DNA from 4 places in the Priestia sp. MDV22-iso46 genome. Region 4 is predicted to be linked to each of the others. Evidence: predicted binding sites of a transcription regulator. Region 4 holds the regulator's gene; each other region holds the start of a gene.
The links. The regulator Rex, encoded in region 4, represses fermentation and respiration genes when NADH is low (regulators of the CRP and FNR family bind a similar motif). The targets are predictions, from matches to a motif close to TTGTGAAATATTTCACAA.

Region 1 (3,199 bases), on a different contig from region 4:
GATTCGCGTTCATCAACGTATCCGGTTGGATTCACCATACCTAAATAATAGTTTAGCGCCGGACGGCATTTCGAACAGCCTTCTTCATTATTCCAGCCAAGTACATTCATCACTTCACGCGTATGCGAAAGTCCTTTTGCTTTGATTTCTTCGACAACTTCATCTCGTGACAGAGTCGTACAGCCGCAAATTGCTTCTTTTTGAGCCGCCGCGTCAAAGTCAGCACCAAGAGTATGCTGAAGCACTTCCGCTACAAGCGGCTTACATCCTCCGCAGGAGCGAGAGGCACTTGTACAAGCTTTGATTTCATCAACCGATGAGCATCCTTGCTTTTGAATAGCTTCCACAATCGTACCTTTTGTTACGCCGTTACAGCCGCAAATAATATCATCCGCGCTCATGCTTGCTACTAAGCTTTCACCGGCGTTACCGCCAGACGGCTGTAAAATCGAAACTTTCGCGACATCCGATACATCTTCTTGCTTTTGAATCATTGAAAACAGTCGATTTCCGTCGCTGCTGTCTCCAAAAAGAACGGCTCCTACAATTTGATTGCCTCGCAGAACAAGCTTTTTATAAATGCCGTCTTGTTCATCGAACACTTTGATCGCTTTTTTCTCTTCATCTTCCGTGAAGTCTCCTGCTGAGAACACTTCAACACCTGATACTTTTAGCTGGGTGGATAAAACCGATCCTTCATAAGGCACTTTTTCTGCCCCGCAAATCGCTTTTGCTAATGCTTTTCCTTGTTCATACAGAGGTGCCACTAGTCCGTATACCATTCCTCTATGCTCTGCACATTCTCCAACGGCGTAGATGTTTGGGATGTCCGTTTGCATATAGTCATTCACGACAATTCCTCGGTTTACGTTAAGTCCCGCTTCTTTTGCAAGCTGAACGTTTGGCTTAATTCCAACGGCCATCACGACTAAATCAGCTTCTAAAAACGTCCCGTCTTTAAAAGATAATCCTTCAACTCGCTCATCCCCAACGATTTCCGCCGTTTGTTTTTCAAGCAAAAACTTCATGCCTTGTTTTTCTAATTCGTTTTGAAGCAATTTGCCGGCTGTTGGATCAAGCTGACGTTCCATTAAATACGGAGCTAAATGAATCACAGATACGTCCATTCCCAGATTTAACAGTCCGCGCGCTGCTTCTAATCCAAGCAGTCCTCCTCCAATAACCGCTGCTTTTTTATACTGCTGAGATGCCTGCAGCATTTCGTCCGTGTCTTTTATATCTCGAAAAGCCGTAACTCCTTTTTTATCTGATCCCGGAATTGGAAGAATAAAAGGAAGAGAGCCCGTTGCTAAAATTAATTCATCATACGATTCTACTCTGCCGCTGTTTGTCGCTACTTCTTTTTTTATGGAATCGATACTAGTAACCGTTTCGCCCGTATATAATGTAATATTGTTTTCTTGATACCAGTTCCAATCGTTTAACGTAATGTCTTCAACATTCGTATCTCCTTGCAGCACTTTTGATAGTAAAATACGATTATAGTTCGGATGCGGCTCGCTTCCGAAAATCGTAATTTCAAACGCTTCGTTTGAAACCTTCAATACTTCTTCAATCGCTCGAACTCCAGCCATTCCATTTCCAATCAATACGAGTTTCTTTTTTTGCATCTTCCATTCCTCCCCTGGCGTATATACCTGCTTGTTTCAAAGATATATTTTCTATGCATCTTTAAAGATATATTTAAGATATATGAATTTTCTGAATCGTTCAACTTGTGTGTTAGATTATCTAACACAGTTATGGTATGTATGCGATTCCATTGCTTTAACAGCAAGCAAAAAAAATAAGTGGTCTAATTACGTTTTAATTTGGATCATCCTTTGCATTTTATTTTGTGATATTTTTCACAACATTAATTTAGCAAGAATAAATAACCTGAGCTATGATAAAAATCACTACTAAATGTTGATAAGCCAAAAATAAAAATCTCAAAAGTTCTTTATAAAGAATTTTTAAATTAAACCGTTCTTTATAGTATTTACTATTACTCTCATATTCTTTATAATGAATATATAGACCTTTATAAAGAACAGAACGGAGAATTAGAATGCCACTCGTAAACATTAAAAAACTTTGGACTCCTTTAGAGATCTTTGGCTTTAAGCTTTATAAGTGTAGAGATACAAAAAGCTACTACTATAAAACGAGGAAAAATCATAATCTAATAAAATTATAGAAAACAAGCCCTATTCCTTTTGAAATAGGGCTTGTCTTTTTATTTTCCTGTAAACCAATTCACAACGTACTCTCCCCACACTTCATTTCCTTTTTTCGTTAAATTACCGCTGTCTTTATTTATATACTCTCCTAAATGAAACGGCCAAATGAGTGAGTGGTTCATATAATACACCCAGTTTGCTTCAGAAACTCCCCTAATCGCTTCTACTCCTTCTTCATAGGACTCCGTTTGTGAAATATATGGCTGTGACGGCTGAATCATAAGCGTTTTTTTCAAGTCTTTGAGCTGATGAATCAGCTTGTCTGTATTTTCAAGCGTCTCATCTAGCGTAAGGTGCTGATAGTCATTTTTAAGAGGTGCTTCAAACAGAATAATGTTTGGTTGAAGTTGATCAATTTGATCTGCAATATGTGAGGATAAAAGCTCATCCGTTGTTTGACTGCCGTATGAAAGTGTTTTAACTGTAAATACATCACTTCCATATGTAGCTGCTAGCTCTTTTTTTAATTGCTGAGGCCACCCTGCTTCCTTCGCAGATGTGGCAATTACAAGAGTCAGAGGTTTTTTGTTTGCGATAGATGACTGGATTTGCTTTGTAATAAAGTCTGGAAGATTTTTTGTATAAGCAGATACATCAGAAAACTGTTTTTCTTTATGTACAACAGCAGTTTTTACTTCACTTGCCTGCGCTTCCGTTTGCTCCTGCCAGTGCTGTGTTCCCGCATACATCACCGCCCCGCACAAAACAGCCGCCGCCACATTTACCCCAACCATCGCCTTCATTCAATCTCCCCTTTACCCGTTTTAAAAAAACAACTATATTCTCTCCACCAAACTTACATTCAATAGAATAAACAAATGGACAATAAGAAAATACTTCACTGAATGTACCCTAGAAGGTTCACCTATGCGGCAGGCGCAAGTCCGCAAGGGAGGGTGACTGCCGCTTAGGTCTAGCAACTCTACCATCACCGCTCTTCCCTGATGGTAGAGTTG
Region 2 (3,199 bases), on a different contig from region 4:
TTTTAAGTGGTAAGTTTGTGTTCACTGTATTTGATATAATAAGCATTTTTGGATGGCTACTCATGTACAGGGCAGGAAATATAGATAACAGTAGCTCTGCCGATAAACAACCTTTTTAAAGAAAGACATCTTACCGATAAAAATTATAAAAAGGAGAGACGTAAATGAAATTTGATGTATCTGAATTAGTTGAAGCAAAACGTCAAATTGATTCAACTTTACACAAACTCAGACAGACAGTAAAAACGTTTGAAGCTAAAGAAAATGCTGATAGATATAAATCTCAAATTACCTTAGCTAAAAGAAGAATACAAGCATTCGAAATTTCGGTAGCTCTTATTGAAAGAGAAATAAAGGACTTTAATAACAAAAGCTAGGTATCAGCTTTTACAAAGTGCGTATTTGACGCTGCCATTTATTTTATGAATCACAAAACGTCGGAAAATGCTATATAGTAGTAAAAAACATGTTTTAATTCACCTTCAATATTCGCTCAGAGCGGGATACATATGAATGAACCTTATACAATAAGAAAAGAAACCTTGCCAATACTAAGGTTTCTTTTTAGTAAATATAAAATATGTTCTAGGAACTGTATGAACAAAGAATTTTCAGTGAATTACGATAAAATATGTAATGAGAAGGAGGCGATGAAGAATGGAACTAGCTTTTTCACTGACTAAGTTAGCTATGAGAGGACTGTTAAGTGTTATTTTTTACGTTCCAGAAGCTTTTTCTTTTGCAGCAAGAAAAATCTCGGGAAATTCAAAGAAGGTGCTATCTTAAACAATCGAAAAAAGCCATCTCTTTTATCACAAGAGATGGCTTTTTTTATCTATATTTATCTTATTTTACCTACATAAACTAAACTATTAGAACGATTGCCGTTCATAGTAACATATTCTACTTTTTTATATTCTACTTCTTCAAATTGATTCGTCCACTCTTTTATGCGCTTTTCACTATGATGACGCAAAATGGCTCCATCAGCTAATTCAAACACTCCATAGGTATGATATTTAGCCAAACCTTCTTCATAACGGTCTTTGTTTCTCTTATCATGATTGAGCAAAAAATCATTAATATATATGATGCCTCCTGGTTTCAGCACGCGTTTAATCTCGTTTAAAATAGCGTTCTGTTCCTCATCTTTATGCACACATGTTAAAACCGCAAAAAGTAAAACAGCATCTAAAGAATGATTAGGAAAAGGGAGCTTCCCACTTTGAATAACTTGAAAATCAATTTCCGAGTCGTTTGACTTAGCTCTCTTAATCATCTCTTCCGAAAAATCTACACCATGTAAATTTTTATAACCGTAACCTCTTAGTTCAGATAAGGTTCTTCCATAACCACAACCATAATCCAATATGACAGCATCACGGTCAACATGTGTGAGAAATAATTCAGGTTGAAAAGGCGTAGTAAATTCCTTTTTATTAGCTACTTCATTCCAATATTCGTCTTGTTTAATCATGTGTATGAGACAACTCCTTATTGATATATCAACTTTTATTGCATCATAGCATGTAAATGTATAAAATAATGTGAGATATCTCATATTTTTATAACAATAGGAGAAAAAATGAAATTTTTAAACGAGCCTATGCACAGTTACTATATCGAAAAGTATTCGATTCAATCACTTTTTTCCTTTCCGATTACTCCATTTATTCAAGTCTGCCAATTTGAACGTGGTGAGTTTATTTACAAGGAAGGTTCCTACCCTCAATATATTTATTATCTTGTTGAAGGTAAGGCAAAACTCTATGTTACACACGAAAATGGAAAAGTGTCTTTGATTAATTTTTTACAGGCTCCAACATTCATGGGGGAAGTAGAGCTATTAAATTCGCAACGATATTCTAAAGCTATCCAAACTGTCACAAAAACCATTTGTTTGGCTATTCCGATTAATGCCTGTAAAAATAAGCTCTTAACAGATGTTACATTTCTCAGGCATTTATGCAGTTTTTTAAGTGAGAAAGCAACTAGAACTTCAGCAAAGTATACCCAAAATCAGGCATATCCGCTTGAGAACCGCCTCGCTGCTTTTATAATGTTGTCGGCTGATGGTAACTTTTATAAAGAGAAACATACTGAAGTATGCGAGTACTTGGGCGTATCATATCGTCATCTGCTCCATGTACTAGCACAACTATGTAAAACAGATATTATTGAAAAGCAGTCACCAGGCTACATCATTCGAGACAGAGAACGTCTTGAAAAACTAGCGAAATTAAATTAAAGATACTCATAATAACCTTACATTTTTAGTTGCCATAATGGATGTTCTAGGAACCTAAAGAGCTAAATATTACAATTTTTAAAGCCCATTAAATAAAAGAGTGCCATCAAAAAATACTGCCTAATTAGGCAGTATTTTTATCTTTTTATGAGAAATGACGATTAAAGGTATCTTCAACTTTATTTAACATACCTTTATATCCTTCTTCATCAAGGTATCCAATACTTCCAAACAGTAAGTGTTCTACAGTCTCAATTCCAGTGAAATCAAATATTCCAATGTCAGATGTTATTTTCAGACCAGCTGTCATTCCAATCTCATCGTAAACTTCATTAGGAGTACCATGAGTATTAATGATCAAGCCTTTTTTACCTTTCAAAAGCTTAATGATTCCTTCTTCACCAGGAGCATAAGCAAACCCGTATGCAAATACTCGATCTACATATCCTTTAAGAATGGCTGGAAGACCTGTCCACCAAATAGGATAAATAAATGTTATAGCGTCTGCTTCAGAGATAAATTCTTGTTCTGTTTTAATATCATTAGGAGTTTGTCCTGCTTTCATAGCTTCAGTATCTTCTGGTTTCAATACAGGTTGAAAATCCAATGCATATAAATCACGTACAACAACTTCGTGACCGTTTTTCTTTAATGTATTAACTGTTGTATCCAAGATTGCATGGTTTAAGCTTTCTGGATTTGGATGTGCATAAACAATAAGGTGTTTCATTTCAAATAACCTCCAAGTATTTATTTACTTTCATTTGATTATTAGGGGTAATCTAATATTATAGTCTTAGACGTTTTTTTAAAAGTAGTCATTTTTTTATAACATAGTCACAAAAATAGAACCATAAAGAAGGAGAGGTATTGATTATGGCACGAAGTTGGTTCACCCAACCTCCAGAAGAGCATAAAGAAGTTTGTCCAGTTACACAAACTCAAGACATA
Region 3 (3,199 bases), on a different contig from region 4:
GGAATAGCAGCTCCAATTGTACCTAAGAAGCCTGTTGTTGCTAAACCAGCTAGCAAGCTTAACAAAATTTCCCCAGCATAAATATTACCGTAAAGACGAAGGCCAAGCGTTAACGTATTGGCAAACTCCTCGATAATCTTAAGCGGGAATAAAAATGCCATTGGCTTGAAGTAATCTTTCGTGTATGCAGAGAAACCTCGCATTTTAATACCATAATAATGTGATAATACAACTACCATAACGGCTAACGTCAGCGTAATTGCTGGATCAGCGGTTGGCGATTTCCACCATAAGTTATGGTCAATCACGATGGCAAATGGAAGACCCAACATATTTGACACAAAAATGTACATAAGTAAAGTTACACCTAGCGTCAAAAAGCGGCCACCTGTTTTCCAATCCATATTGCTATTAACGAGTCCTTTAACAAAATCTAAGACCCATTCAATAAAGTTTTGTGCACCGCTTGGCTTCATAGCAAGAGTACGAGTACATAAAACTGCAATTAAGAATACAATAACAGAAGCTACGGTAACCATAAGCAAGTTACTTTGACTAAAAGTAAGGCCTAGAAACTCTATAGTTGGTGATTCATGACCCAACTGTGTTCACCTCTCTTTCTATCTTCTACGCATATTTTGAACAACTAAATCTATGATAATGACAACGTAATACGTCATTAATCCCACAACTACACTAATAATATGAAAGGTTTTTGGATAAGAGATGGTAATCACAACTGCGAGAGCAGCTGTTGCAAATCTTACAACAGTCCCAATTGAACGGGGCTTTTTCCCCTCATCCAACGCCTGTCCAAACTGCTCAAACTTTCTTACTAAGTTCCACAAATTATACAAACTCAGGGCGGTTCCTAAAATTAAACCTGCAAAAACAGCCTTATAACTTGTAAATCCCCAGCCGAGAACGTATAATGCTAACAAATACAATATGTATGAACGAAGTCTTGGAAAAACGTGCTGCAAATCCTGCATGAATTATTAATCTCCTGAAAAAAAATGGTGGACTGTCCGCAGCATCATAAAAACACCTGCTGCTAGCCCTAAAAGAAGGCCTAAAATCAAAAATAGTGGTTCGGTGTCAAGCCATTGATCAGCCCATCTTCCAGAGAATAAGCCAATTAAGACTGAACCTGCTAACTGTGATAGAATGATTGACACTAATGCCATCGCTTGCAAAGGATGACGGTTGCGATCTTTCATAAGCTCATACCCCTTTTGCAAAATTTTCTTTTTTCCGAATTCTCTATCGTTTTTATAGCTCAATATATGATAGAAAGGCAAAAAAAATTGCTAAAAAAGGTAAAAACAGCTAATAAAATACGCAGAAATATCAACGGTTTTCACAGGTTGAAAACCTTATCATTTATATTCCCTGTAAGCATACAATAGCGTATATTTAATGTCAATGTGTTTAAGCTAAAAACTTCACAATCTCTTCTTATTGTTCACATTTCTGCCACACATAAAACCTCTTCAAATGAAAACATTTAAAGAGGTTCATTCAATCGTTATTGTACTTTGTACAACCTGCTCTTGTCTATGCTTTTTCACAAATGCAAATATTTGGTACGACCCCGGTACAAGCGATTCATCAATCGTTATTTTTCGTTTTCTCATGCCTCTTTCTACATCAACGTCAACATCTAAATACGATACAAACTGTAAAGACTGCTTATCAAAAAGAGCCACGCCTAATTGATCTGCTCCTTCAGGCAAAAACAGTTCATAGCTATACGTATTTTTCTCTTTTTCCGCTGCTACTTGCAATCCCATGACACGAGGATAATCTGGAATGCTAACCATGTACATATAAGGAAGCGAAAATGTTTCACGTGAATCATTTATTTCCAAATATCCGTCATATATACCTTTATTTTTAAAACGGGGCTGCACCGATAAAGTGACAGCTATTTCTTTTGTCTGATGGGGCTGCACCGTGACGGGTAATGGAACATCCCAGTTCACTCCTTCATCCCTTTTTGGAACGTTTAAGCGATACGTTTTTGCTTTATCAGACTGATTATCAATTTTAAATGATAAGACTTTCTTTGATGGGCGCGTAAAAATACCGAAAGATAAAGAAGATGGATAAAATAAAGAGTCTGCTGTGACAGCTTTTGCTATTTGAATTCTCCCGGCTCCTTGTTCATATACTCGATACGTTTGGCCATTTAGCTGCTTCATTACTTTACTTGTGTTCATCAATGAAGCTTTGACTTGTTCAGGAGACCAGTTCGGGTGTGCTTGTAAAATAAGAGCGCACGCTCCAGCTACATGGGGCGCAGCCATACTTGTTCCATGCATGCGTTCATATCCCCCAGGAACTGTACTATTAATGGAGTAACCAGGTGCGACGACGTCCGGCTTGATTCCCCAAGTAGTCGTTACAGGTCCTCTTGAACTGAAAGATGTGAGCAAGTCTTGCACCACTTGCTTGCCAGTGCGTAAGTATGGCTGTTGAGACTGAATGTGTTGATTAATGGTATCACCGCTTTTTTTACTTACCCATATCACTGGAATATTTACTGACTCTTGTAGTTTACCGATTATGCTTTTTTCAGTCGGGCTATATAAAAGAACAGCTTTTGCTCCAGCCTGTTCAGCTTGTTTAATCTTTTTTTCAACCGCATTTCCTTCTGCTTTTAGCAAAATGACGTTACCCAACGCATGCTTTTGCTCTTTGGAGTATTCTTCATTTATTACACGCAGCGTTTGATTAAACGTCCATGGACGAGACCCTTCTACTGGAGCCATCATAATTTTTTCTTTGTTAAATCCAATTGTTAGAAATTGAACTGTTGTCGGGGAAACAGAAGCGCCAACGGAAATAGCTTTTCCCGCTGTACCTGGAGAGCCCACGGTCCATAAACCTGGACCTGAATTGCCGCTAGATGTGACCGTTACAATTCCTTTTTCAACAGCCCGATCTAATGCTAAGCTTGTTGGTAAATCAGGACCATTCACATCATTTCCCAATGATAAATTAATAATATCTACATCATCTTGAATTGCTTTTTCGATAGCTAGAATAACACTTTCAGACGTTCCAGCTCCTCCAGGTCCAAGAGCTCGGTATGCGTAGATCTCTGCTTCAGGTGCTACACCTTTAATATTTCCATTTGCTGCAATAATACCAGCTACATGAGTGCCATGCAGAGTAGGCTCTCCTTGCTCCCGAG
Region 4 (3,199 bases):
CCACTGTTTCAGTGGTTTTTTTACATACTAACATCTTCTCTTTCTTGCTCTGCCCTTGCCTTTAACACTTTGCGATACGAAATGCGGGAAATAATGATGCTGATTTCATACAAAATTAAGAGCGGCACTGTCACCATCATGTGCGAGAGCAATTCCGGTGGTGTAATAAGTGCGGCAATAACTAGCAGTACGAAATAGGCATACTTTCGAATTTGAGATAAAAACATAGGCGTTATAATTCCTAATCGCGTCAAAAACATGACGACGACAGGAAGCTGAAACAACAGGCCAAAAGGCAGTGTGAGCTGCATTAAAAAAGAAAAGTATTCATTAATGCCAATCACTTGGTTTACATTCAGCTCATCAGAAACGCGCGTCATAAAATCGACGACAAATGGAAACAACACAAAATAAGAAAAAGAGACACCGCCGATAAAGAGAAAAATGGAAACAGGAATATATCCAAGCGTTACCTTACGCTCTTTTTCATATAAACCAGGACTAATAAATGCCCAAAGTTGATACAGTGCAACAGGAGCTGCAAGTACACAGCCGATAATAACAGCAAACTGCATATAAATCTTAACTGGATCTGTTAGCCTAAATGCATTCATCGTTAAATTTTTTGCCTCATCAGCATGCTGTAAATAGACAATAACCTTATCCGCTATAAAAAAGCCGCCAATTGTGGCAATGACAAAGAAAAATAAAACAATTAAAATGCGTTTTCGCAGCTCTCCTATATGATCATATATTGACATTTCTTGTTCAGTCATACTATGATCACCCTTTTACTCTTTGTCATCTACTTGACGCTGTTTATCTTTTTCACGATCTTCTGATGCACCGCTAGCGGCATGCTTAAACTCTCTAAGCGTTTGCCCGACTGACCTTCCTAGCTCCGGTAACCGTTTCGGTCCAAAAATAAGCAGTGCTACAATCGCAATAATAATCCAACTGCCTGCTCCAATCCCCATATTCCCACTCTCCTTATTAATTTAGACTTAAGGAAATCGTAACACAGTCCACCTTATTCAACAGGATAATTTTTCAAAAAATAGACAAGCGACTGTAATTCTACAGCAAGATCAATATGATGTAGTCGAATCTCATCCGGTACGTTTAAGCGTGCAGGAGTGAAGTTTAGAATCCCTTTAATTCCGCAGTTCACTAAACGATCGGTAATTTGCTGAGCAACAGTGGCAGGAACGGTTAAAATCGCCACTGAGATATCATCACTCATATAATCTTCCAATTGGTCAAGGTGATAAACCGGCACGTCACCTACTTTTGTACCGACTTTATCTTCTATCACATCAAAAGCGCACTCAATTTTGGTGTTATTATTTTTAATAAAATTATAATTTAAAAAGGCCGTTCCCAGATTCCCCACGCCAATCAGTGCTACTTTCGTTACTTCATCTTGGTCTAACGTTTTACGGAAAAATGTAAGTAAATAATTCACATTGTAGCCGTATCCCTTTTTCCCTAATGCTCCAAAGTAAGAAAAGTCCCGACGAATAGTAGCAGAATCAACTTTCACTGCCTCACTTAACTCTGCTGACGAAACACGCTGTTTACCAGAAGCATGCAAGTTTTTTAAAAAACGATAATAAAGCGGCAATCGTTTAGCCGTTGCTTGTGGTATTTTTAATTGTTCAGTGTTCACGTTGTACCCCCTCAGTTCATGTATGTCATTACTAACATTTTCAAGTCATATTGCATTACCTTTCACAAAGCATCAACCGCTTTGAGGTAGCGCTTCCAATTCTCTCTCTTTTCTCTTGTTTTATATATACTCCGCTTCACACCCCGACGGCTTTTGTCTATCCAGCACTACTTAAAGTCGTTAGCTAGAACGAAGCAATTAGCCCTTCAAAGGATTCGTTTGTTAGTCATGACGGATTTTCTACATCCATCATATATAAGTTCAGAGATGCACTTATCTCTTATTTTAACATAGTATCCTGTATAAAATGTGCACGTAAAATCATTTTATTTCATGAATCAAAACATTCGCTTCACCATTTGTCCTTGTCCCTGTACAAATTACAAACGCTTGTAGGAAGAACTTGTAGTTGAAAATATGTTAAAATACACTATGGATATACTACTAGAGGTGAAAAAATGATTATTCTACAATTGAACGGTATTACAAAATACTATGGGGCAGAACCCATTTTATCGAATATAAAGTTAGAAGTACAATCAAAAGACCGCATTGCCCTAGTGGGACGAAACGGTGCTGGTAAATCAACTTTATTAAAAATTATTGCTGAGCAGCTTTCTTATGACAGCGGAGAAATTATTAAACCTAAAGGTGTTTCCATTGATTATATGGGACAAGATACAGTTCTTGAGTCAACACTCTCCATATGGGAAGAAATGATGACTGTCTTTGCTCCGTTAAAGAAGATGGAAAAAGAATTACGTACGCTTGAAACGAAGATGGGCGATCCAGACATTTTTAATGATTCAGTTCAATACGAAAAACTAACCAAAGAGTACGATCAGCTTCAAGTAACGTTCAAAGATTTAGGCGGCTATCAATATGAAGCGGATACACGATCTATTCTTCACGGTTTCCGTTTTTCAAACTTTGACTATAGCACCCCTATTTCCTCCTTGAGCGGTGGACAAAAAACACGCTTGGCGCTTGCAAAACTGCTTTTAACAAAGCCGGACTTGCTTATTCTCGATGAGCCTACCAACCACTTAGATATTGAAACTTTAGCATGGCTGGAACAGTTTCTGCAAGGGTATGAAGGAGCTATTTTAATTGTTTCACACGATCGTTACTTCCTTGATAAAGTCGTAAATCAAGTGTATGAAGTCACACAAAAAACAACGGTGAAGTACACGGGCAACTACTCTAAATACCTTGTACAAAAAGCAGAGCGATATGAAAAAGAGTTGCGTCAGTACGAAAAGCAGCAAGATGAAGTCGCAAAACTGAATGATTTTATTCAGCGAAACATCGCCCGCGCATCGACTACAAAACGTGCGCAAAGCAGACGTAAACAGCTCGATCGAATGGAGTTAATAAATCGACCTAACGAAGGCGAAAAATCAGCTAGTTTTTCGTTTGAAATTGAGCGTCAAAGCGGAAATGAAGTCTTAAATCTCGAAAACGTGTCTATTGGATATGATGAACACAAATATATTGTTCAGCAGGCAAACCTTCGGATTAAAAAAGGTG

Region 1: the regulator Rex is predicted to act here: its motif matches at 1,857-1,874, upstream of nirB (nitrite reductase large subunit NirB).
Region 2: the regulator Rex is predicted to act here: its motif matches at 1,546-1,563, upstream of yeiL (transcriptional regulator YeiL).
Region 3: the regulator Rex is predicted to act here: its motif matches at 1,434-1,451, upstream of AC4NPH_RS22040 (AtpZ/AtpI family protein).

Annotation. Positions count from the first base shown of each region.
Region 1 is NZ_JBZVWT010000001.1:1,809,270-1,812,468, forward strand. It holds gene nirB (nitrite reductase large subunit NirB) at 1-1,631, opposite strand, end outside; gene AC4NPH_RS09295 (SGNH/GDSL hydrolase family protein) at 2,240-2,986, opposite strand.
Region 2 is NZ_JBZVWT010000003.1:59,534-62,732, forward strand. It holds gene AC4NPH_RS17395 (hypothetical protein) at 165-377, shown strand; gene AC4NPH_RS17400 (hypothetical protein) at 658-786, shown strand; gene AC4NPH_RS17405 (class I SAM-dependent methyltransferase) at 842-1,477, opposite strand; gene yeiL (transcriptional regulator YeiL) at 1,586-2,248, shown strand; gene AC4NPH_RS17415 (NAD(P)H-dependent oxidoreductase) at 2,394-2,978, opposite strand; gene AC4NPH_RS17420 (winged helix-turn-helix transcriptional regulator) at 3,125-3,199, shown strand, end outside.
Region 3 is NZ_JBZVWT010000004.1:222,892-226,090, forward strand. It holds gene atpB (F0F1 ATP synthase subunit A) at 1-602, opposite strand, end outside; gene AC4NPH_RS22035 (ATP synthase subunit I) at 621-992, opposite strand; gene AC4NPH_RS22040 (AtpZ/AtpI family protein) at 999-1,220, opposite strand; gene AC4NPH_RS22045 (S8 family serine peptidase) at 1,518-3,199, opposite strand, start outside.
Region 4 is NZ_JBZVWT010000024.1:4,053-7,251, reverse strand. It holds gene tatC (twin-arginine translocase subunit TatC) at 21-776, opposite strand; gene tatA (twin-arginine translocase TatA/TatE family subunit) at 792-977, opposite strand; gene AC4NPH_RS30665 (redox-sensing transcriptional repressor Rex) at 1,031-1,669, opposite strand; gene AC4NPH_RS30660 (ABC-F family ATP-binding cassette domain-containing protein) at 2,128-3,199, shown strand, end outside.